Regions from separate parts of the Tessaracoccus yangjingae genome, predicted to be linked through region 2. Evidence: predicted binding sites of a transcription regulator. Region 2 holds the regulator's gene; the other holds the start of a gene.
What was found. Region 2 encodes HrcA, which represses chaperone genes, less so after heat shock. Its sites were predicted from a motif close to TTGGCACTCGNNNNNNNCGAGTGCCAA; they were not measured.

Region 1: a site for HrcA is predicted at 6,543-6,569, ahead of groL (chaperonin GroEL). Genes of this name have one in related genera too.

The regions. Positions count from the first base shown of each region.
Region 1 is NZ_JBUZNN010000002.1:115,337-126,444, forward strand. Features, by position in the region: gene ACZK5D_RS03380 (ABC transporter ATP-binding protein) at 1-571, opposite strand, end outside; gene ACZK5D_RS03385 (DedA family protein) at 779-1,552, shown strand; gene ACZK5D_RS03390 (beta-galactosidase) at 1,549-3,639, shown strand; gene ACZK5D_RS03395 (class I SAM-dependent methyltransferase) at 3,646-4,251, opposite strand; tRNA gene ACZK5D_RS03400 (tRNA-Thr) at 4,298-4,373, opposite strand; gene manA (mannose-6-phosphate isomerase, class I) at 4,414-5,592, opposite strand; gene ACZK5D_RS03410 (DUF3263 domain-containing protein) at 5,720-5,995, shown strand; gene ACZK5D_RS03415 (hypothetical protein) at 5,999-6,466, opposite strand; gene groL (chaperonin GroEL) at 6,711-8,342, shown strand; gene ACZK5D_RS03425 (copper homeostasis protein CutC) at 8,508-9,218, shown strand; gene ACZK5D_RS03430 (NUDIX hydrolase) at 9,211-9,717, shown strand; gene ACZK5D_RS03435 (hypothetical protein) at 9,724-10,557, opposite strand; gene nagB (glucosamine-6-phosphate deaminase) at 10,731-11,108, shown strand, end outside.
Region 2 is NZ_JBUZNN010000004.1:69,376-80,483, forward strand. Features, by position in the region: gene ACZK5D_RS07470 (APC family permease) at 1-255, opposite strand, end outside; gene ybeY (rRNA maturation RNase YbeY) at 228-686, opposite strand; gene ACZK5D_RS07480 (PhoH family protein) at 683-1,615, opposite strand; gene ACZK5D_RS07485 (DUF5709 domain-containing protein) at 1,756-2,190, opposite strand; gene ACZK5D_RS07490 (queuosine precursor transporter) at 2,309-3,031, shown strand; gene tgt (tRNA guanosine(34) transglycosylase Tgt) at 3,013-4,239, opposite strand; gene ACZK5D_RS07500 (16S rRNA (uracil(1498)-N(3))-methyltransferase) at 4,236-4,970, opposite strand; gene dnaJ (molecular chaperone DnaJ) at 4,967-6,127, opposite strand; gene hrcA (heat-inducible transcriptional repressor HrcA) at 6,176-7,180, opposite strand; gene ACZK5D_RS07515 (MBL fold metallo-hydrolase) at 7,245-8,018, shown strand; gene ACZK5D_RS07520 (inositol monophosphatase family protein) at 8,013-8,789, opposite strand; gene ACZK5D_RS07525 (DUF3097 domain-containing protein) at 8,819-9,664, opposite strand; gene hemW (radical SAM family heme chaperone HemW) at 9,757-10,947, opposite strand; gene ACZK5D_RS07535 (1-propanol dehydrogenase PduQ) at 10,978-11,108, opposite strand, start outside.

The sequences.
Region 1 (11,108 bases), on a different contig from region 2:
AGACGGTGGTGACGCCGAGGCGCTGCTGCAGCGCGGCGATCTGGGTGCGGGTGGAGACGCGGAGCTTGGCGTCGAGGTTCGACAGCGGCTCGTCCATGAGGAAGACCTGCGGCTGGCGGACGATGGCGCGGCCCATGGCGACGCGCTGACGCTGGCCACCGGAGAGGGCCTTCGGCTTGCGGGTGAGGAAGTCCTCGAGGCCGAGGAGCTTCGCGGCCTCCTGGACGCGACGCTCGCGGTCCGCCTTGGGCACGTTCTGCATCTTGAGCGCGAAGCCCATGTTGTCAGCGACGGTCATGTGCGGGTAGAGCGCGTAGTTCTGGAAGACCATGGCGATGTCTCGGTCCTTCGGGGGAAGGTCGGTGACATCGCGGTCCCCGATGAAGATCGAGCCGGAGTTGACCTCTTCGAGGCCTGCCAGCATGCGCAGGGAGGTGGACTTGCCGCAACCCGAGGGGCCGACGAGAACCATGAACTCGCCGTCCTCGATCTCGAGGTTCAGCTTGTCGACGGCGGGGCGATCGGTGCCGGGGTAGACCCGGGAGGCGTCGCGGTAGCTAACTGTGGCCATAGCCATATTCCTTTCCACGGGCAGGTACGTGCCCGACGATCCGTAGTGGATAGGAACCTGTATTCAGGTGTTCCTGGGACCGAACTTTACACGTCGGGCCCGCGGATTCCACACCGGGGGTCCGAAGAATCGAAGGGCAGCTTCAGGGTTGGGTCGGCCCCGGACGGCGCCCAGGGGCGTCGGCCGCTGTCGAAGTACCATTCAACCGTGACCGATGAGCAGCGCCGAGACGACGCCGCGGTGGGGCCTACGAGCCCCGTCGCCCCTGAAGCGACGGCGTCCGAGGACGCGGAACCCGCCTGGTGGGAGGCCGACGGCATGCCCTGGCGCAAGGAGCCGGGCCGCCAGGACATCGCCTGCCTGGCCTGGTTCGGCGTCGTCGGCGTGTTCGGCCTGATCCTGCTGCCCACCCGCGCCTGGCTGCTCGCCACCGCCCCTGACTGGCTGGCCATGCTCACCGGCGGCCGCACCGCGGTCGCGGCCAGCGGGGCCATCGCGTCGACGGGCGAGATGCCCCACTGGCCCGTCGTGCTGATCGTCGCATCGATCCTCAGCCTCAAGTTCGACTGGATCTACTGGTGGGCGGGCAAGCTGTGGGGGCGCGGAATGATCGAGGTCTGGTCCGGGCAGTCCAAGCGTGCGGCCCGCGCCTACGCGAGGGCGGAACGCTGGGCGGAGAAGGCCGGCCCGCTCGGCTTCCTCGTGGCGTACATCCCCATGCCGCTCCCGCTCATGCAGGTGGTGTTCGTGCTGGCCGGCGCGTCGGGCATGAGCCTGAGGCGGTTCCTCGTCTACGACTACATCGCCTCGACGCTGTGGCTGGTCGCTTTCTTCCTCATGGGCTGGCGCCTCGGGGACTCTGCGGTCGCCGTGCTCGACGCCTACGCCCGGATCGCCGGCTACGTGGCCATCGGCCTGATCATCTTCATCATCGTGACCACCGTCATCAACCAGAGCCGAAAGGCGCGTGAGCAGCAATGACGCCTCAGCCCTACCGCCCGTCCGGGGTGCGCTTCGGCGCCGCTTACTACCTCGAGTACCAGCCCACGGATGACCCCACCAGGGATCTCGACCTCATGCAGGCCGCCCACTTCACCGTGATCCGGGTGGGCGAGTCCACGTGGAGCACCTGGGAGCCGAGCAACGGGGAGTTCAACCTCGACTGGCTCCAGCCCGTCCTCGACGGGGCCCACCAGCGTGGCATCGGCGTGATTCTGGGCACCCCCACCTACGCGGCCCCGCCGTGGCTGGCGCACGCCTACCCGGAGATCGCGGGCGAGCCGCAGACCGGGCAGCGTCACCCCTGGGGTGCGCGCCAGGAGATCGACATCACCCACCCCGCGTTCCTGTTCCACGCGGAGCGGATCATCCGTAAGGTCGTCGCCCGCTACGCGAACCATCCGGCGGTCATCGGGTACCAGGTGGACAACGAGCCAGGCGTCATCCCGCTGCACAACCACGGCACCTTCGTGCGCTTCCTGGGGTGGCTCGAGAAGCGGTACCACACCGTCGACCGGCTGAACGAGGAGTGGGGGCTCACCTACTGGTCCCACCGCATCAATCAGTGGTCCGAGCTCTGGCGCCCCGACGGCAACGCCCAGCCCCAGTACGACCTTGCGTGGCGGACCTTCCAGAACGAGTGCACCACGGAGTTCATCCACTGGCAGCGCGACATCGTGCGTGAGTACGCCCGCGACGACCAGTTCGTCACCACCTGCGTGGCCTTCGACCGGCCCACCGTCGACGAGGGCCAGGTCAGCGCGGGCCTGGATGTCGCGGCCGCCAACGCCTACTACGCGATGCAGGATCACCTTGCCTGGGGATCTGCTCTAGAGCGCCCGGAGCCGTGGGTGCGCACCGGCGTCCACGGGCTGCTGGAGCTGGCCGACCGGTCGTACGCGCTGCAGCAGCGTCGCTTCCTGGTCACCGAGACGAACGCGCAGGCCATCCAGTGGGCCTCGGCCAACTACCCGGCCTACCCCGGCCAGCTGATCCAGGCGGGTCTGGCCCTCGTCGCCCGCGGCGCGGCGATGGTCGAGTACTGGCACTGGCACACCCTGCACTTCGGCACCGAGACCTACTGGGGCGGTGTGCTGCCGCACTCGCAGGTGCCGGGCCGCGTCTACGACGAGGTGTCACAGCTCGGTGAGGTGCTGGCCGCCATCGGCCCGCGGTTGGACGCTTACGTGCCGGACGCGGACGTCGCCATCCTCTGGGACACGCCCACCAAGCAGCACTACGAGTTCACCCCGCCGCTCAACGACGGGGGCGGCACGCCACGCCGGACGGCCTACCATGACATCGTCGGCGCCTTCCAGCGCGGCGCCGTCGACGCGGGCGCGCAGGTGCGGTTCCTCCACACGGAGCAGTTCCGGTCCATGTCCGCGGAGGAACTGGCCGAGCGGTATCCCGTGCTGGTTGCGGCGTCGCAGTTCGTCGCGAGCGGCCACGATCTCGCCCGGATGGCCCGCTACTCAGAGCACGGCGGCACCCTCGTGATCGGCCCGCGCACCGGCTACGGGGACCTTGAGGCCAGGGCCAGGTACGCCGTCGCGCCCTACAGGCTGCACGACGCGGCCGGGCTCACCTACGAGGAGTTCTCCAATCTCGACGCCCCGCTCGCGCTGATCGGCGAGGGGATGGAACTCTCCGAGGGCGCCCGCGCGACGATGTGGCTGGACGGCTACCGGCCCACTGAGGCCGAGGTGCTGGTCCGTTACGACCACCGCCGCTTCGGGGATTTCGCGGCCGTCACCCGCCGTCGACACGGCGACGGACGCGTCGTGAGCGTGGGCACCGTGCCCAACCCGGCCCTGGCCGAGGACCTGTTCCGGATGCTCGTGCCGTCGCCGAAGTCAGGGGCGTGGGCGCGCGACGAACCGGTCACCGTCATGTCCGGGGAGTCGGACGGGCGACGGATCTGGTTCCTGCACAACTGGAGCGAGGACCCGGCAGCCGCCACGGTTCCGCACGCGGTGGAGGATCTCGTCAGCGGCGCGGAGCACCCGGCAGGAGCGGCCCTCGAGCTGGAGCCCTGGTCCTGCCTGGTGCTCGCGGATCCGGCCTGACGGGCCTCAGGCGCGGCAGCAGAGCGCGACGAGGAAGTCCGACTGCGCGGTGAAGGGGCGCAGGTCCCACGTGGACAGCGCCAGATCCAGCCGCAGGCCGGCGGCGTCGAGGTCGGCGAAGAAGTCCGCGAACTCGTAGCCGCGGCCGGCGCCGAAGCCGATGATGGCCCGGCCGTCCTCGGCCAGGTGGGTCCCGAAGCGCCGCAGGACCTCCACCCGGGTGGAGGGGGCGAGGAAGCCCATCACGTTGCCGGCCGAGATGATCACGTCGAAGTCCCCCTCGACGCCTTCGGCGGCGAGGTCGAGCTCCGCGAGGTCGCCCACCAGCCAGGTGGGGCCGGGATGGTCGATCTCGGCGGCCTGGATGAGGGCCGGATCCACGTCCACGCCGACCACCACGTGACCCAGCGCGTGCAGCCGACCGCCGACGCGGCCCGGCCCGCAGCCGGCGTCGAGGATGCGTGACCCGCGGGGCACCATCGCGTCGACGGTGCGCGCCTCCCCGCCCAGGTCGTGGCCGGCCGCCTCCATGATCTTGAAGCGCTCGATGTAGCGCTGGGAGTGGTCTGGGTCGGCGGCGATCATGCGCGCCCACTTGCTGGGTTCGGTCATGGGGCCATTCTGGTGGCCGCGACCCGGGCCCACAAACCCGCCCGGATGGAGCCTCCTGAGGGAGTCGAACCCTCGACCACTCGCTTACAAGGCGAGCGCTCTGGCCGCTGAGCTAAGGAGGCGGGCGCCCCTATTGTGCCGGACGCTTGCCCGACGCAAAACTTACGCTCCCGAAGCGGCCACGAAGAGGCGGCCGTGGCCTCGGACCATCACCTGCTCGTGCGCCGGGACGAACACCGCGTCACCTGACTCCAGGTGCTGTGGGGAGCCGTCGCCGTGCAGCGTGAAGGACCCGTCCGTGGCCAGCGCGATCCGGCCGGAGTCCTGCCGTGGGAGGGTGAGGGTGCCGTCGTCGCACGGGGAGACCAGCCACAGCTCGAACTCGGGGAACGAGGTGGGGTAGACGTAGACCCCGTCCGCACCGGCGGCGAGGAGCACCTGCGGAGTCATGGGCTCGAAGCCCACCACCTGCAGCAGGCCGTCGACGTCGATGTGCTTGCTGGTGAGGCCGCCGCGCATGACGTTGTCCGAGTTCGCCATGATCTCCACCCCGGTGCCGCGCAGATACGCGTGCATGACACCGGCCTCGAGCGCGACGGCCTCCCCGGGCTGGAGGGCGAAGCGGTTCATCAGCAGCGCCGCCAGTATCCCGGGGTCACCGGGGAAGTGCTCGTCCAGCTCGACGGCGGTGCGGGCGAACTCGCCGAGGCTGCCCGGCGCGTGCAGGCGCTCGACGGAGGCCGCCAGCACCAGGTCGACGAGGTAGCGCCGCTCGTCCAGCGACAGGACGTCGAGGAACACCTCCTGGAGGGCGGGTGCATCGCGGCGGTCCCTCAGCGGGCCGATCACCGAGGCGAGTTCGTCCGCCACGCCCAGGCCCTCGAACAGGCCGGCGGTCTGGACGGGGTCCCGGAAGCCCAACAGGCCCTCGAACGGCGTGAGCGCCACGATGGCCTCCGGCTTCGGCCAGTCGTCCTTGAAGGAACGCGCCGGATCGCTCGGGTGCAGGCCGAGCAGTGACTCCCTGGCATAACCCACCTCGGCCTGTTCGCGCGACGGGTGGGCCTGGAGGCTGAGCGGCGAGGACGCCGAGAGGATCTTCATGAGGAACGGCAGCCTCGCCCCGAACTGGGTCTCCGTGGCGGCGCCCAGGACATGCGGCTGGTCATGGATGAGGTCCGCCAGCGCCCGCCCGTCCTCGAGGAAGGCGTGCCCGCCCGGGTGGGTCCCCAGCCAGTACTCGGCCCAGGGCCGGCCGTCCGGGTCACGGCGGAGGATCGACGGGATCTCCGTGTGACTTCCCCAGGCGAAATGCTGGACGTGGCCGGTCAGTCGGCGCATGGTTGTCGAGTCCTCAAGGTGTGGGGCCAGGGCGACTTCGACTCTACCGCGCCCCGCGGACGGCGGTGCCGGCTCGCGGTCGGCGTCCCGAATGACACTCGTGTGATTCGGGTTTAGACTGGGCGGCATGTCTGAAGCCCTCACCGTGATCGAGCCGGCCGCGCTGGCTGACCGTGACGCCGCCATCCTCGACTTCGAGGACAGCTGGTTCACCTCGACGGTGCCGAAGGACCAGGCCATCATGGAGCACTTCTCGCTGTCCTCGGCGCGGTACTACCAGCACCTCAACCTCCTGATCGACACGCCGGAGGCTCTCGCGTACAAGCCGCTGCTGGTGAAGCGGCTGCGCCGGATGCGCTCTCAGCGGCAGGCGGCCCGCTCGGCCCGCCGCCTCCACGGCTGAGCGTCAGAACGCCGACCGGCTGCGCATCCCCACCAGCCTCCGGAGCCCCACGCCGACGGGCATCGTCGGGTTTCTCTGGTACCCACCCTTGAGCAGGCCGGCCTGGACCTCGAAGTGGTTGGCGCTGGCCCGGTCGCCCGTCCGGATCAAGGACCAGGCTGTGGCCAGGCCGTACAGGGGCAGAAACGGCAGGCCGAGGCAGTAGGCGTACTGCCACGCGTGTGAGTCCTCGTGTTCGATGAGCGCAGGGTTCACGGCCTCCAGTTCCTCCACGCTGCGACGGGGCACCACCACCACCGAGCCGATGGTCACCGCGCCGGCGTTGCGGATCGGCAGCCTCGCCCGGTCCGCGACGACGAGGTGTCCACGGCGGCGCAGCCGTGAGCGCCCCGCGACCGCCACGACGAGGCCGAGGGGTGTCGACAGGTTGGCCACGTTGGCGAGGTTGCGCAGCAGTCGTGGGAGGTCCATCGTCGGCTCCGATCAGGCGAAGGGGTGCGTCCCCGTCGAGATTAGTGCCTGGGCAGGCACGTGGCCCGCGAAAGTCTTTGCACTCTCTTGTGTCGAGTGCTAATAATGGGGTTAGCACTCTCACGCTTTGAGTGCTACCGAACTGCCGGTGAGGCTCAGCCGTCCGTCGCGGGCACCGCGGTTCACCAGACACTGCACATCCCGGGGCCCACGCCCCACTTGACGGGAGGACTCCCGAAACACCATGGCAAAGCTGATTGAGTTCAATGAGGAAGCACGCCGCGGCCTCGAGCGGGGCATGAACACCCTCGCCGACGCGGTGAAGGTGACGCTCGGCCCCAAGGGCCGCAACGTCGTCCTGGAGAAGAAGTGGGGCGCCCCCACGATCACCAACGATGGCGTGTCCATCGCCAAGGAGATCGACCTGGAGGACCCCTACGAGCGCATCGGCGCCGAGCTCGTCAAGGAGGTCGCCAAGAAGACCGACGACGTCGCGGGCGACGGCACCACCACCGCCACCGTCGTGGCACAGGCGATGGTCCGTGAGGGCCTGCGCAACGTGTCGGCCGGCGCCAACCCGATGAGCCTGAAGAAGGGCATCGAGGCCGCCGTCGCGGCCATCGTCGAGAAGCTGGCGGAGATGGCCATCGACGTGGAGACCAAGGAGCAGATCGCGGCCACCGCCTCGATCTCCGCCGCTGACACCACCGTCGGCGAGATCATCGCCGAGGCGATGGACAAGGTCGGCAAGGAGGGCGTGATCACGGTCGAGGAGTCCAACACCTTCGGGCTGGACCTTGAGCTCACCGAGGGCATGCGCTTCGACAAGGGCTACATCTCGCCCTACTTCGTCACCGACGCCGAGCGCATGGAGGCCTCGCTGGATGATCCCTACATCCTGCTGGTCAACTCCAAGATCTCCTCGCTCAAGGACCTCCTCCCGGTGCTCGAGAAGGTCATGCAGTCGGGCAAGCCGCTGCTGGTCATCGCCGAGGACGTCGAGGGTGAGGCGCTCGCCGGCCTGATCGTCAACAAGATCCGCGGCACCTTCAAGTCGATCGCCGTCAAGGCGCCCGGCTTCGGCGACCGCCGCAAGGCCATGCTGACCGACATCGCCATCCTCACCGGTGCGCAGGTCATCAGCGAAGAGGTGGGCCTGTCGCTCGACACGGTCACCCTGGACCTGCTCGGCTCCGCCCGCTCCGTCCTGGTCACCAAGGACGAGTGCACGATCATCGAGGGCGCCGGCGAGTCCGCCCAGATCGAGGGTCGCGTCACGCAGATCCGTCGCGAGATCGAGAACTCGGACTCCGAGTACGACCGCGAGAAGCTGCAGGAGCGCCTCGCCAAGCTGGCCGGCGGCGTGGCCGTCATCAAGGTCGGCGCGGCCACCGAGGTGGAGCTCAAGGAGCGCAAGCACCGCATCGAGGACGCCGTCCGCAACGCGAAGGCCGCCGTCGAGGAGGGCATCGTCCCCGGTGGTGGCGTCGCGCTGCTGCAGGCGTCGAAGGCCGCCAAGGTCGAGGGCCTGGAGGGCGACGAGGCCGTCGGCGCGCAGATCGTCTTCACCGCGGCCTCGGCCCCGCTGAAGCAGATCGCCGCCAACGCCGGCCTCGAGGGCGGCGTGGTCGCGGAGAAGGTCTCGCACCTTCCCGTCGGCCAGGGCCTCGACGCGGCCACCGGTGAGTACGTCGACATGGTGGCCGCCGGGATCATCGATCCCGCCAAGGTCACCCGCTCGGCGCTGCAGAACGCGGCGTCCATCGCGGCGCTGTTCCTCACCACCGAGGCCGTCATCGCCGACAAGCCGGAGAAGGCCCCCGCGGGCGGCGCCGGCGGCGGCATGGACGAGATGGGCGGAATGGGCGGCTTCTGAGCCACCCGTCGCCTGACGCTCAGGAAGGGCGGTCCCCGTTGGGGGACCGCCCTTCGTGTCTTCCGCGAGGTCGATGACTACGTGGACGCCCACCAGGGCGCGTGGCGGCGGGGTCGACGTGCGCGCCTCCGCACACCAAGGGCCGGGCGTTGGCAAGATGGGGGCATGAGTCTGCTGGAGGTCATCGCACTGCACGCGGCGGACGCCGAGCGCGCCGAGGCGGGCGGGGCGGACCGGATCGAGCTGCTCGGCACCATGGACGACGACGGGCTCTCACCGGAGCCGAGGCTGGTCGAGAAGGTGCGCCGGGCCACGTCGATCCAGATCCGGCCGATGGTGCGTCTCCGTGCGGGCTTCGGGACCGACGGCGGGGAGGCCACCCGGCTCAAGGGACTCATCGCCGGCTACCTGGACGCGGGCGCCGACGGCGTGGTCCTCGGCTTCCTCAACGGCCTCAACCGGATCGACACGGAGGTGGTCAACGAGCTCGTCGGGGACGGCGCGTTCCCCTGGACCTTCCACCGAGCCGTCGACCACTGCCTGGACCCCAACCGGGCCTGGGCGGACCTGCGCACGCTTCCCCGCCTGGACCAGGTGCTCACCGCCGGGTCAGCCCGAGGCGTCGAACAGGGCCTGGACGAGCTGGTCCGGCGCGCGCGGGCGGACGCCGAGGTGGCGCGCCTCATCATGGCCGGCGGCGGCCTTGCGCCCGAGCACGTGCCGTGGCTCGTGCGCGCGGGGGTGCGGTCCTTCCACATCGGCTCCCCGGCGCGCCCGGGGCGCTCGTTCAAGGCGTATGTCGACTCGGAACTGGTGGCCAGCTGGCGCGATCTCATCGACGACGAGGTGGCCCACACCAGGCATCCGCATGGGTGAGCGCCCGGTTCATCGACGGCTCGCCGCCCGCGTGATCGTCCTCGCGGGTGACGAGGTGCTGCTCATGGGCGACACGGACCCTGGGGTTCCTGGATCGCGGTTCTGGCAGGCACCAGGTGGGGGCGTGGAGGCCGACGAGGACATCCGCTCGGCTGCTGCCCGCGAGCTCGAGGAGGAGACCGGCCTCGTGCTGGACGAGGACCTGCTGGCAGGTCCCGTCGCCGTGCGCCGCCTGTTCCGCGGCTACTCGGACCGGATCCTGGTCCAGAACGAGACGTTCTTCCGCCTCCATACCCAACCCTTCGAGCCCGTGGTCGCGGGGCTCACCGAGCGCGAGCGCAGCCGCCACGTGGCGAGCCGGTGGTTCGACCTCGACGCCCTGCCGGAGAACACGTGGCCGGGCGAGATGGCGGTCCTGGCCCGCTGGGAGGGGGCTGACCCCGTCGATCTGGGTGACGTGGAGGAGTCCACCGTCCCCATCGCCGACGGCGACATCTAGGGAGACCTAGCGGGAGCGCAGCCCGCCCGTGACGAACACGATGGTGAACACGAGCGAAGCGATCATGCCCACCGCCGAGTCGCTGCCGAGCCTGTCGGTGATCAGCTGCCACCCCAGGAGGGCCAGCCCGATCGCCAACGCCGATCTCCCGGCCCGGCCGGTCAGCGCCTCGGTGCGCATTCCCAGGGCGCCGGCGGCGGTCAGCACGAAGGGCGACAACGGCGTCAGGATGAGTCCGAGGAAGCACAGCCCACCAGCGATGAAGACCAGCTGCCTCTGCTGGGCAGGCGGACGTTGGGGGAGCCCGGCAGGCTGAGGCCACTGCGGCGGCGGGGCGCCCGGTGCCTGCGCACGGCGGGCCGGGGGGAACCCCGGCGGGGGAGCGGCGACAGGGGCGGGCATGGGACCGGCAGCGGGGGTGGGCCGCATCGGTACGGGTGCGGCGTCGAGCAGTTCCCCGGGCGGAGGTGGGAGCGCCGGCCCGGTGGGGGCCGGCAGCTGACTGCCGGCCGCGCTCACCCACTCACGCCCCACCGGCTGGGGGGCTGAGGTCAGGATGGGCGCGCGTGGGTCACGCTTGGCCCCGGCGACCGGGCCTGGAGTGAGCACCGAGCCGGTGACGGCGAAGGACTCGCGTGGGTCCCGGCCCTGCCTGGCCCCGGAGGCCAGCTGCGCGAGGGGGGGCTGGGCGGCGGCGTCGAACCCCTCGGGCGCCGCGATCGGCCCAGGCGTGGGTGCCCGCCACGGCTCGCCCGCGGACAGCGGCTCGGCTCGCGGGGTCGCGAAGCCGTCGGGCCGCTCCGTCGGCGCGTAGGCCGCGCCGTCCTTCCAACTCGCCATGCCCCCAATGCTACCGACGGCCAGACGCCCCGTCGGCCAGGAAGAAACGCGCAGCGATGATGCTTACTTTCGGGTCATATGATCAGGAAATGCGCGTTCCGCCCGTGGCCAACCCTAGTGTCGAGTCATGGGCGGCCGTCGGGGCGCCATCGGTGGTCATGGAGGTATCGACGATGGAAGTGGTGCTGTGCGCGGACGCGCAAGCCGTGGGTGAACTGGCTGCGGACCGGGTGACCGAATACCTGCGGGGCGTCCCGACCCCGGTGCTCGGTCTCGCGACGGGCAGCTCCCCGCTGCGCCTGTACGGGGAGCTCGCCAGGAGGGTCGCTGCCGGTCTCCTCGATGTCTCGCACGGGCTGGGCTTCGCCTTGGACGAGTACGTGGGCCTCGATCCCAGCCACCCGGAGAGCTACCGCAGCGTGATCACCCGCACCGTCGTCGAGCCCCTGGGGATGGACCCCGCGCGCGTCAGCGTGCCCGACGGGACGGCCGCGGACCTCCAGGCGGCGGCCGACCGCTACGACGAGGCCATCGCCGCGGTCGGTGGCGTG
Region 2 (11,108 bases):
CAGCCGCTCCCGGCCATAGACGTACGTGCCCCCCGCCGACGGGTACTGGGCCGCGAGCTGCGCCGAGGACGTGGCGTTGCACCAGGCCACGAGGGCGGCCAGCAGCAGGCCGATCAGCAGGGCGCCCCCTGCCGCGGCGGCGGCCGGCGCCCACACCGCGAACACCCCGGCCCCGACCATGGACGCGACGCCGATGGCGATCGCGTCGGCCAGTCCGAGGCTGCGGCTCAGCTGCGACCGCGCGCCTGATCCCACGCCGCGATGATCCTGTCGTTGAGACCGAACATGACCGCCTTCTCCTCGGGTTCGGCGTGGTCGTGGCCGAGGAGGTGGAGCAGCCCGTGCACGAGCAGGTACTCGGCCTCACCGTCGACGCTGCGCCCGTTGTCCGGCGCCTGGCGGGCCGTCACCTGCGGGCACAGCACGATGTCGCCGAGCAGGCCCATGGGCGGCTCCTCGTCGTCCTCGGGGGCGCGGAGCTCGTCCATCGGGAAGCTCATCACGTCCGTGGGGCCGGGCAGGTCCATGAACCGCTCGTGGTAGTCCGCCATCGTGGGCTCGTCCACCAGCAGGATCGAGAGCTCGGCCTGCGGATGGATCCGCAGCTTGTCGAGTGCGAACCGCGCCAGCTCGACGAGGCCCAGCTCGTCGGCCTCGACGCCGGACTCGTTGTTGAGGTCGATCACTTCGCCCCCCTGCGCCGCTCGGACAGGCTCTCGAACTGGTCGTATGCGGCGACGATCCTGCCCACCAGACGGTGCCGCACCACGTCGCGGCTGGTCAGGGTGCAGAACTCGATGTCCTCGACACCGTCGAGGATGCTCATCACTCCCCGCAGCCCGCTCTTGACGCCGCCGGGAAGGTCCACCTGGGTGATGTCACCGGTGACCACCACCTTGGAGCCGAAGCCGAGGCGGGTGAGGAACATCTTCATCTGTTCCATCGAGGTGTTCTGCGCCTCGTCGAGGATGATGAACGCGTCGTTGAGGGTGCGGCCGCGCATGTAGGCCAGCGGCGCCACCTCAACGGTGCCGGAGGTGAGCAGCTTGGGCACGGAGTCCGCGTCGACCATGTCGTGGAGCGCGTCGTACAGGGGCCGCAGGTACGGGTCGATCTTGTCGTTGAGCGTGCCCGGCAGAAACCCGAGCCGCTCCCCCGCCTCGATCGCCGGCCGGGTCAGGATGATGCGGCTGACCTCCTTGGCCTGCAGCGCCTGGACGGCCTTCGCCATGGCGAGATAGGTCTTGCCCGTGCCGGCGGGGCCGATGCCGAACACGACGGTGTGCCGGTCGATGGCGTCGACGTAGCGCTTCTGGTTCAGCGTCTTGGGCCGCACTGTCCGTCCCCGCGAGGAGACGATGTTCTGGGTGAGGATCTCGGAGGCCGGCGCATGGGGATCGTCGGCCATCTGGATCACCCGCTCGACGGTCTCGCCGGTCAGCCCCTGGCCCGTGCGCAGGATGGTGACCAGCTCGGTGATGACCTCGGCGGCCTTGGCCACCTCGTTCGAGGGACCGGACAGCGTGATCTGCCCGCCCCGGACGTGCAGGTCCGCGTCGAGCTGGTCCTCCAGGATGCGGAGGAAGTCGTCTCGGGGTCCGAGCAGGTTGACCATGTCGATCGACGGCGGCACGGCCACGGTCCGGGTCGCGTGCTGCTGGTCCAACGAATGCGTGTTCAGGGTGCGTGTCCTTGTCTGGGTGCGGCCGGCGCACTCCGCCGGCGAGGACCCAGTCTAGGCCGGATCTCCAGCGGTCAGCGTTCGAGCAGCGAGAGGTCGTCGTCCTCGTCGGAGATGATGTGCATGGCCGCCTCCTCGGCGCTGGCGGCACCGCCGCCGTAGCCCACGTCCACGCCCAGGGTGTGCTCGATGCCGCCGCCCCCCTGGACCGCCATCAGGCGCCCCGCCCTGGCCGCGCCGACCTCACGTGGCTCGTGGGTGGGGTTCCAGTCCTCCACATCTGCGACCAGCTCGGGCTCCTCCTGCTTCATCCGCATCTCGAGGGTCTCCCCCTGCCTCATCTCCTCGGGCGTGTTGCCGAAGCCCTGGGCGGGCGACCACTTCTCGGGGGTGATGTACCCCTCGTCCAGGACGTCCTCGACTCCGCGGTCGATGAGCGAATCACCGGGCTGCAACTGATCGAGCTGCTCGGATTCGTCGGGCATGTAGTCGGCTGCCATGTCGTCCATGCATGAATCTTGCCACCGTGCGGCACGCCCCGGGGCGTAACGCGCAGGCTCCCGGTGAAGTGGTCAGCACCCAGTCGACGACCCGGGCCACCGGCCCGTGACGGCGTATAATGCGGCGGTGCAGCAGATCCAGGACGCCTCCAGCCCCGCCTCGGACGTCCGGTTCGCCGAACGGCCCAGAGGCGTCTACGACGTGGTCGTCGCCCTCTTCGTGGCGCTGCTGCTGATCAGCAACGTGTCCGCGGTGAAGCTGATCCAGTTCGGCCCGGAGTGGACGCCCTTCGGGATCCCCGTCCTGCCGATCATCACCGACGGGGGCGCGTTCCTCTTCCCACTGACCTACATCCTGGGCGATGTCCTGGCCGAGGTCTACGGCATGAAGGGCGCCCGACGAGCCATCCTGCTCGGCTTCGGCACCTCCATCCTCGCCTCGGTCACCTTCCTGCTCGTGGGCGCCGCGCCCGCGGCGGCGGACTGGCCCAACCAGGAGGCCTACGCCGCCGTCCTCGGGTTCGTCCCCCGCATCGTGCTGGCGAGTCTGCTCGGCTACCTGGCCGGCCAGTTCCTCAACGCCTGGGTCCTGGTCAGGCTCAAGAACCGGGCGCCCGAGGGCTCGCTCTGGAGCCGGCTGCTCGGGTCCACCGTGGTGGGCGAGGCCGCAGACACCACCATCTTCTGCGTGGTCGCGTTCGCCGGCATCATCTCGGGCGGCACGCTGCTCAACTACATCGTGGTGGGCTACCTGTACAAGGTCACCATCGAGGCGCTGTTCCTGCCGGTCACCTACCGGGTGATCGCGGCGGTCAAGCGGCGCGAGCCCAGCTACCCCCTGGCCGCGTAGAACCGCCCCAGGAACTCGTCGCGGAAGGCGGGGAAGTCCCCGGACTTCAACGCCTCGCGCATCCGGTCCACCAGCCGCACGGTGAACCGCTCGTTGTGGATGGTGGCCAGCGTGGCCGAGAGCATCTCCTTCCCCTTGAACAGGTGGTGGAGGTAGGCACGCGTGTAGTGGGTGCAGGTGTAGCAGTCGCAGCCGTCCTCGAGGGGCTCGAACGAGCGCCGGTGGCGGGCCGTGTTGACGTTGTAGCGGCCGTCGGCGGTGTAGATGGCGGCGTTGCGCGCCACCCGGGAGGGGTTGACGCAGTCGAAGGTGTCCGCGCCGCGCTCGACGGCGGCGAACAGGTCGTCGGGTTCCGAGATCCCCAGCAGATGCCGGGGCTTGTTCTCGGGCAGCTCGTCGACCATCCATCCGATGATGGTGCCCAGGTTCTCCTTCTCCAGGGCGCCGCCGAGGCCGAAGCCGTCGAACGACTGCCCGTCCACGTCGAGCTCGGCCAGGTCGCGGGCGGCCCGGCGGCGCAGGTCCTCATACTGCGCGCCCTGGATCACGCCGAAGAGCGCCTGGTAGGGCTTGCCCGCGCGTTCCTCGGTCAGCCGGCGGTGCTCCGCGAGGCAGCGGGCCGCCCACCGGTGGGTGCGCTCCACCGATCCCTCCTGGTAGCCGCGGGTGTTCATCAGCGTGGTGAGCTCGTCGAAGGCGAACATGACGTCTGCGCCGAGCTCGTGCTGGATCCGCATCGAGACCTCCGGCGTGAACCGGTGGCGGTTGCCGTCGAGATGCGACTTGAAGGTCACGCCGTCCTCGTCGACGTGGGCCATGCGCGTCTTCCCCTCGGCGATGACGTCGTCGTCCGCCAGGCCCGTGGTGTTCATGGCCAGCACCTTCTTGAACCCGGCTCCGAGGCTCATCACCTGGAACCCGCCGGAGTCGGTGAACGTGGGCCCAGGCCAGTTCATGAACCGGCCCAGCCCGCCCGCCTCGTCGACGAGGTCCGAGCCGGGCTGGAGGTAGAGGTGGTAGGCGTTGGCGAGCACGGCCTGGGCCCCCAGGTCCGCCACGGTCTCGGGCAGGACCGACTTCACCGTCGCCTTGGTGCCGACGACGATGAACGCGGGGGTCTCGATGTCGCCGTGGGGGGTGTGCATCACGCCGGCGCGCCCGGCCGCCTCCCCCAGCTGGTCGGTGACGTCGAAGGAGAAGCCCGTCACGGGCGCCTGGCCAGCACGTCCAGCTGGCCCAGCGCGACGGCGCCCGCCGTCGAGGTGCGCAGCACGCCGTCGCTGATGCTGACCAGCTGGGCGCCCGCGGCGACGAACCTGTCCAGCTCGGCGGCCGCGATGCCGCCCTCCGGCCCGACGATCAGCAGGCCGGTGCCCTCGGCGGGCAGTTCGACGTCCGCGATGTGCTGCGAGGCGTCCTCGTGCAGCACGAGCGCGAGGCTCACCCCCGCGATCGCGGCCACCACATCCGCCGTCGACACGGCCAGGACCTCCGGGACGAAGAAGCGGCGCGACTGCTTGGCCGCCTCGCGCGCCGTGGCCCGCCACTTCTCCAGCGACCGGTCGGCGCGGTCCCCCTGCCACCTCACGACGGACCTCGCAGCCTGCCAGGCGAAGATCTCGCGCGCCCCGAGCTCGGTGGCCATCTGCACCGCCAGGTCGCTGCGATCCCCCTTGGCCAACGCCTGCACCACGCCCCAGACCAGGAGGGGCGACGGCGCTGCCATCACCTCCAGTATCCGGGCCGTCAGCTGACGACGCTCCGCCTCGATCACCTCGGCCCGCACTCCGAGCCCCCGGCCGTCGGACACCAGCACGTTCTCGCCCACGCTGACGCGCTTGACGGCGACCGCGTGGTGCGCCTCCTCCCCGGTGACCACCACCAACCCGCCGGGGGCCAGGGTGCCGGGGAGGTCCGCGATGAACAGGGGATCGGTCACGAGAACCACTCGGACAGCTTGCCGAACACGCCCTTGTGCCCCTTGGCCGCCACGGCCTCCGGCACGGACTCGTCCCGCTCGTCCGCGAGTTGGCGGAGCAGCTCGCGCTGCCTGTCGTCCAGCTTCGTGGGCGTCTGGACGAGCAGCGTGACGCCGAGGTCGCCGCGTCCGCCGCCCCGGAGCCGGGGTACGCCACGGCCCTTGATCGCGATCCGCGTGCCGGACTGGGTGCCGGCGGGTACCTCGACGGCCACGGTGCGGTCCGCCGGGTCCGACTGGTCCCACTCCGCCTCCAGCGTGCCCACGCCGACCGTGGTGCCCAGCGCGGCCGCCGTCATGGGGAGCCTGACCACCACCTCGAGGTTGTCCCCCTCGCGCCTGAACGTCTCGTGGGCCTGGACCGTCAGCTCGACGTACAGGTCCCCCGCGGGGCCGCCGCCCGGCCCGACCTCGCCCTGGCCCTCGAGGTGGATGCGGATCCCGGTGGACACGCCCGCGGGGATCCGGACCTGCAGGGTGCGGGTGCTGCGCACCCGTCCCTCGCCCGAGCACTCCCCGCAGGGCCGGGGGATGACGGTGCCGTAGCCGCGACACGTGGGGCACGCCTGGGACGTGCGGATGTCGCCGAGGAAGCTGCGCTGGATCTGGGTGACCTCGCCGGCTCCGTCGCACGTGGCACAGGTCACCGGCTCCGAACCTGGCTCGCCGCCTGCGCCGCTGCACTTGGGGCAGACGACGGCGGTGTCCACCTTGACCGGCTTGGTGACGCCGAACACCGCCTCGTGCAGCTGGAGGGACACCCGCACGAGCGCATCCTGGCCCTGGCGCACCCGCGAGCGTGGCCCGCGGCCGCCCGCCGCGCCGAACATCGCGTCCACCAGGTTGGAGAAGTCGAAGCCCCCGGCGAAGCCCCCTCCGAACCCGGAGAACCCCGCCCCCTGGCTCATCGGGTCTCCGCCGCGGTCGAACACGGCCCGCTTGTTCGGGTCGCTCAACACCTCGTAGGCCTCGTTGAGCTCCTTGAACTTCTCCGCCGCGCCGTCCTCCTGGGCGACGTCCGGGTGCACCTTCATGGCGCGCCGGCGGTAGGCCTTCTTGATGGCTTCGGGCGTCGCGTCTCGCTCGACGCCCAGGATGTCGTAGTAGTCCTTGCTCATATTCTTCTGCATCAGCCTTCGGGTGGGGGTCTCTGACCGGTGGGGTCTCTAGCCGTGGGTGAGGTACCGGCCGACGTACCGGGACACTGCCCGGACGGCGGCGATGTGGGACGCGTAGTCCATGCGGGTGGGGCCGACGACGCCGAGGCTCGCCGACAGGTCGGCGCCGTAGCCGGAGGCGATGAGGCTGGTGCCGCGGAAGCCCTCGGCCGTGTTCTCCTCGCCGATCCGGACCGTGACGTCCTCCCCGGCCGCCTCACCGAGGAGCCGCATCAGCACGACCTGCTCCTCCAGCGCCTCGAGGAGCGGGCGGAGGTTGGTCTCGAACGCCTGGCTGGACGCGAGGTTGGGCAGCCCCGCCACCACGACGTGGGCCGCCGGTTCCGCGGCGATCGTCTCCAGGACCGCCGCGACGACCGGGCCGGCGAACGGCCGCTCGTCCGGGGCGACCCCCTCGAGCACCGTGGAGAGGGCGCTGGCCGCATCGGCCGGAGACCTGCCGATGATGGCCTCGGCGATCCGATGGCGCAGCGCCGGGAGCCGGGATTCGTCGATGGCGGGGGTGTCCATCATGGTCTGGTCCACCCTGCCCGAGGACTGCACGACGATCACCATCATCCGTTCGGGCGTGAGCGCCAGCAGCTCGACGTGGCGCACCACGGTCCGCTGGGCCACGGGGTACTGCACGATGGCGACCTGGCGGGTCAGCTGGGCGAGGAGGCGGACGGTGCGCATCACCAGGTCGTCGACGTCCGCGGTGCCGTTGAGGTAGGTGGTGATCGCCGTGCGTTCGGCGGGCGACAGCGGCTTGATCTGGGCCAGCCTGTCCACGAAGAGGCGATACCCCTTGTCCGTGGGGATCCGCCCGGCGCTGGTGTGGGGCTGCATGATGTAGCCCTCCTCCTCCAGCACCGCCATGTCGTTGCGGACGGTGGCCGCGGAGACGTCGAGCTTGTGGCGCTCCACCAGGGCCTTGGAGCCGACCGGTTCGCGGCTGGAGACGTAGTCGGTCACGATGGCCTTCAGAACGTCGAGCTTGCGGTCGTCGAGCATGTCACCTCCCAGCTGGCACTCACAGACGGCGAGTGCCAGTGTAGCTGCATCTATGCTGGCAGCCATGACGCTGACCTGGACCCCCGTGACGAGCCGCGTGCATGTGACCACCGTCGAGCCGCACCGGGTGAACGTGGGCCTCATCGTCGGGGATCACGCCGCGATGCTCGTGGATTCCGGCAACAGCGAGGCGCAGGGGGCGGAGCTGCTGGCCTCGGCCTCCGCGCTGGCGGGGGTGCCGGTGACGCATGTCGCGCTGACACACGGCCATCATGATCATGTGGGCGGTGTCGCGGCCATGCCGGGCCTGGAGGTGCTGGCCCACGAGGACATCGACGCGGCCGCCGGAGCCACGCGGACGTTCTCGATGGCGCTTGCCGTGGACCTCGGCGGGCAGCGCGTCGAGCTCCTGCACTTCGGCGAGGCGCACACCCGCGCCGACGTCGTGCTCTTCGTCCCCGAGGAGAACGTGGTCTTCGCCGGAGACCTGCTCGAGGAGGGGGCGGACCCCCAGGTCGACGCGTCCACCTCGCTGGCCAACTGGCCCACGGTGCTCGACGGGGTCCTCGGCGCCAGCAACGCCGGCACCCGATTCGTCCCGGGCCACGGCGCCGTCGTGGACCGTGACTTCGCCTTCGTCCAGCGTGCCGAGGTAGCGATGATCTACAGCTCCAGCGAGATGCTCATCGAACAGGGCGTCCGCGCCGACGAGGCCGCCACCGCCGTCGAGTGGCCGTTCACGCCCGAGACGCTGGCCGTGGCGCTGCCCAAGGCGTACGCGGAGCTGGCCGCGAAGGGAGTCGAGCCCAAGCGGCAGCTGCCGATCTTCGGCCTATGAGCCGGTGGGCCAGCTCTGCTGCGCGGTCATCCAGGTGAGCGTGTCGCGGGCGACGATGAGCCCGGCCGACGTCGAGCGCAACGAGTAGGCCAACCCGTCCATCGTGCGGCTCACGCCCCCGGACTCGGTGACCATGAGCGAGCCGGCGAGGTGGTCCCACGGATGCAGCGTGGTGTAGACGATGAAGTCGACGTCCCCGTGCAGGACCATGGGGTAGTCGAAGGCGCAGCACCACGCGCTGCGCGTCACGGGGCTCAGCCGGCCCTCGGCCGTGAACCCGTGGATGGCCCGCTTCGCGGTGGCGCCCAGGGGCGCCCGGTCTGTCGGTTGGCGCTGGATCGGCGCGCCGTCGAGGCGGGTGCCGGCGCCGCGCTCGGCCGCATAGGCGCGGCCCGTCTGCGGCTGGTAGATCCAGCCGCGGGTGGTCACGCCGCCGCGCACCTCGGCGAGCATGACGCCGTACTCGTCGCGGCCCGAGACGAAGTTGCGGGTCCCGTCGATGGGATCGATGAGGAACGCGTGCTCGGCGCCCCGCACTCCGGCGAGCAGGGTCGGGTCCGCGAAGACCGCCTCCTCGCCGATGATCACGGCCGAGGGGTAGGCGCCGCGGAGCAGTCCCGCCAGGTACACCTCCGCCTCACGGTCCGCCACCGTGACGAAATCGCCCGGCCGCTTCTCCTCGATGTCCCCGGCGGACAGCTGGCGGAACCGGGGCACCACGACCTCGGCCGCCGTCTCGCGCAGCAGGTCCATGACGCCCTCGGTATCCATGGGTTCACCCTACTGGGGCGCGGGGGGAGTCAGTCGTCGGCGAGATGGTCCTGGGTGACGAAGTCGATCAGGGTCTCCACCTTGGTGAGGAGCTGGGGCTCGAGGTCCTTCCACGACCCGACCCTGGCGAGGATCGCCTGCCAGCCGCGCGCCACGTCCGCCTGATCGGCGTGCGGCAACCCCAGCGCCTGCAGCGTGCCCTTCTTGAAGTCGACGTCGCGGGGCACCTCCGGCCAGGACTTCCGTCCCACGCGGGCCGGACGGACCGCCTGCCAGATGTCGATGAACTCGTGGCCCTCGATGAGGACGGTGTCGCGGTAGCCGGCGCGGTAGACCTGCTGCGCGATCCGCGACTCCTTGCTCCCCGGCACCAGATGGTCGACGAGCACCCCGAGGCGGCGGCCCGGTTCGGGCGCGAACTCTGCGACGATCGCGGGGAGGTCGTCGATGCCGCCGAGGAACTCCACCACCACGCCCACGTGACGCAGGTCGCCGCCCCAGACCTTCTCGATCAGTTCCGCGTCGTGCCGGCCCTCGACGTAGATGCGGCTGGGCAGCGCCACCCTCGCCTTCGTCGGCCCGTCGGAGACCCGCGACCCTGAGGCGGTGTACTTCGGCGCGGCCGACCCCCCGCGCAGCGGGGCCCGGAGGGCAACCGGCTCCCCCTCCAGGAGGAAGCCGGGCCCGAACGGGGCGGAGCGGCGCTTGCCCCGGCGATCCTCGAGCAGTACCAGGCCGTTCTCCCAGCCCACCACCGCGCCGCAGAAGTCGTCGAACTCCAGCACCATGTCAGCCTCGACGGGGACGTCGCGGGTCTGCTTCAGGTGCGCCTTCTGCCAGCCGGGGGTGAGCACGTCTCGTGAGTAGCGATCCACGGGGTGCGACGCTATCAGCGCCTCCCCGCCGGGCCGTTGAGCGACACCCCGGGCGCGGCCGCCGGGCACGTGCGCATCCGACATGGGGGCGACTAGTCGAGGAGGTCGCGGACCACACCGTCGGCGAGCAGCCGCCCGGCCCGCGTGAGCCGCAGCGTCGCGTCGACCACCTCGGCCAGGCCGCCGTTGACGATGGCGGGAACGCGCATCGCCTCCGACGGGGACAGGACGGCCATCGGCACGCCCTCCGCCAGCCGGAGCTCGAGCAGCACGCGCTCCAGGTGCCGGTCCGAGTCGTCGAGCACCTCGCGGGCCAGCGCCGGGGACTCCCCCGCGGCGAGCGAGGCGGCATAGCTGCGGGGATGCTTGCGGTTCCAGAAGCGGACGCCGCCGATGTGCGAGTGGGCGCCGGGGCCGATGCCCCACCAGTCGGCCCCGTGCCAGTAGGCGAGGTTGTGCCTGCACTCCCCTCCCGGGCGGGCCCAGTTGCTCACCTCGTAGTTGCCGAGGCCCAGAGCCGTGAGGGCGTCGTCGGCCATGAGGTACTTGTCGGCGAGGTCGTCGTCGTCGGGGAGGGGCAGCTCGCCCCGCCGCACCTGCGCGGCCAGCCGGGTGCCGTCCTCGACGATGAGCGAGTAGGCGCTCACGTGGTCGACGGGGGCGGAGGCCACGGCGTCGAGGCTGTCGCGCCAGTCGTCGAGGGACTCCCCCGGGGTGCCGTAGATGAGGTCGAGGCTGACGTGCTCGAATCCCGCCGCCCTCGCCCACCCGGCCGCGTCGAGGCCGCGACGCGGGGTGTGCTGGCGCTCGAGCACGCGCAGCACGTGCGGCACCACCGACTGCAGCCCGAGGGAGATCCGGGTGAACCCGGCCGAGCGAAGGGTCTCGAGGTAGTGCGGGGTGAGCGTCTCCGGGTTGGCCTCCGTGGTCACCTCGGCCCCGTCCGCCAGCTCGAATCGTTGGCCGACGGCGGCCAGCAGCCCCCCGAGCCCCTCGGCGGGCAGCATCGTGGGGGTTCCCCCTCCGAAGAACACCGTCTCGACCCGGCGAGGCCCCAGGATGCGCGCGGCGAGGTCCAGTTCGGCCAGCGCCGCCCCCACGTACGTGTCCGGGGACAGATCGCCTAGTTCGCTGGGGGTGTAGGTGTTGAAGTCGCAGTAGCCGCACCTCACCCGGCAGAACGGGACGTGGACGTACAGCGACAGCGAGTCCGACCGTGCGAGCGCCTCCGCCGGGAGGGAACCGTCGCGGGGCGCTGGGTCGCCGTCTGGGAGGTGTGCCACCCTGCCAGCCTACGCACCTCCGCGCCTGTCTCAGCCCAGCTTCCGGAGCAGGAGCACGAGGTCCTCGTGGGAGGGGCGCACGGGGTTCGACGGCGTGCACCCGTCCTCCAAGGCCGAGGCCGCCATCGCGTCCACCGCGGCCCGGAACTCCTGCTGCGGCA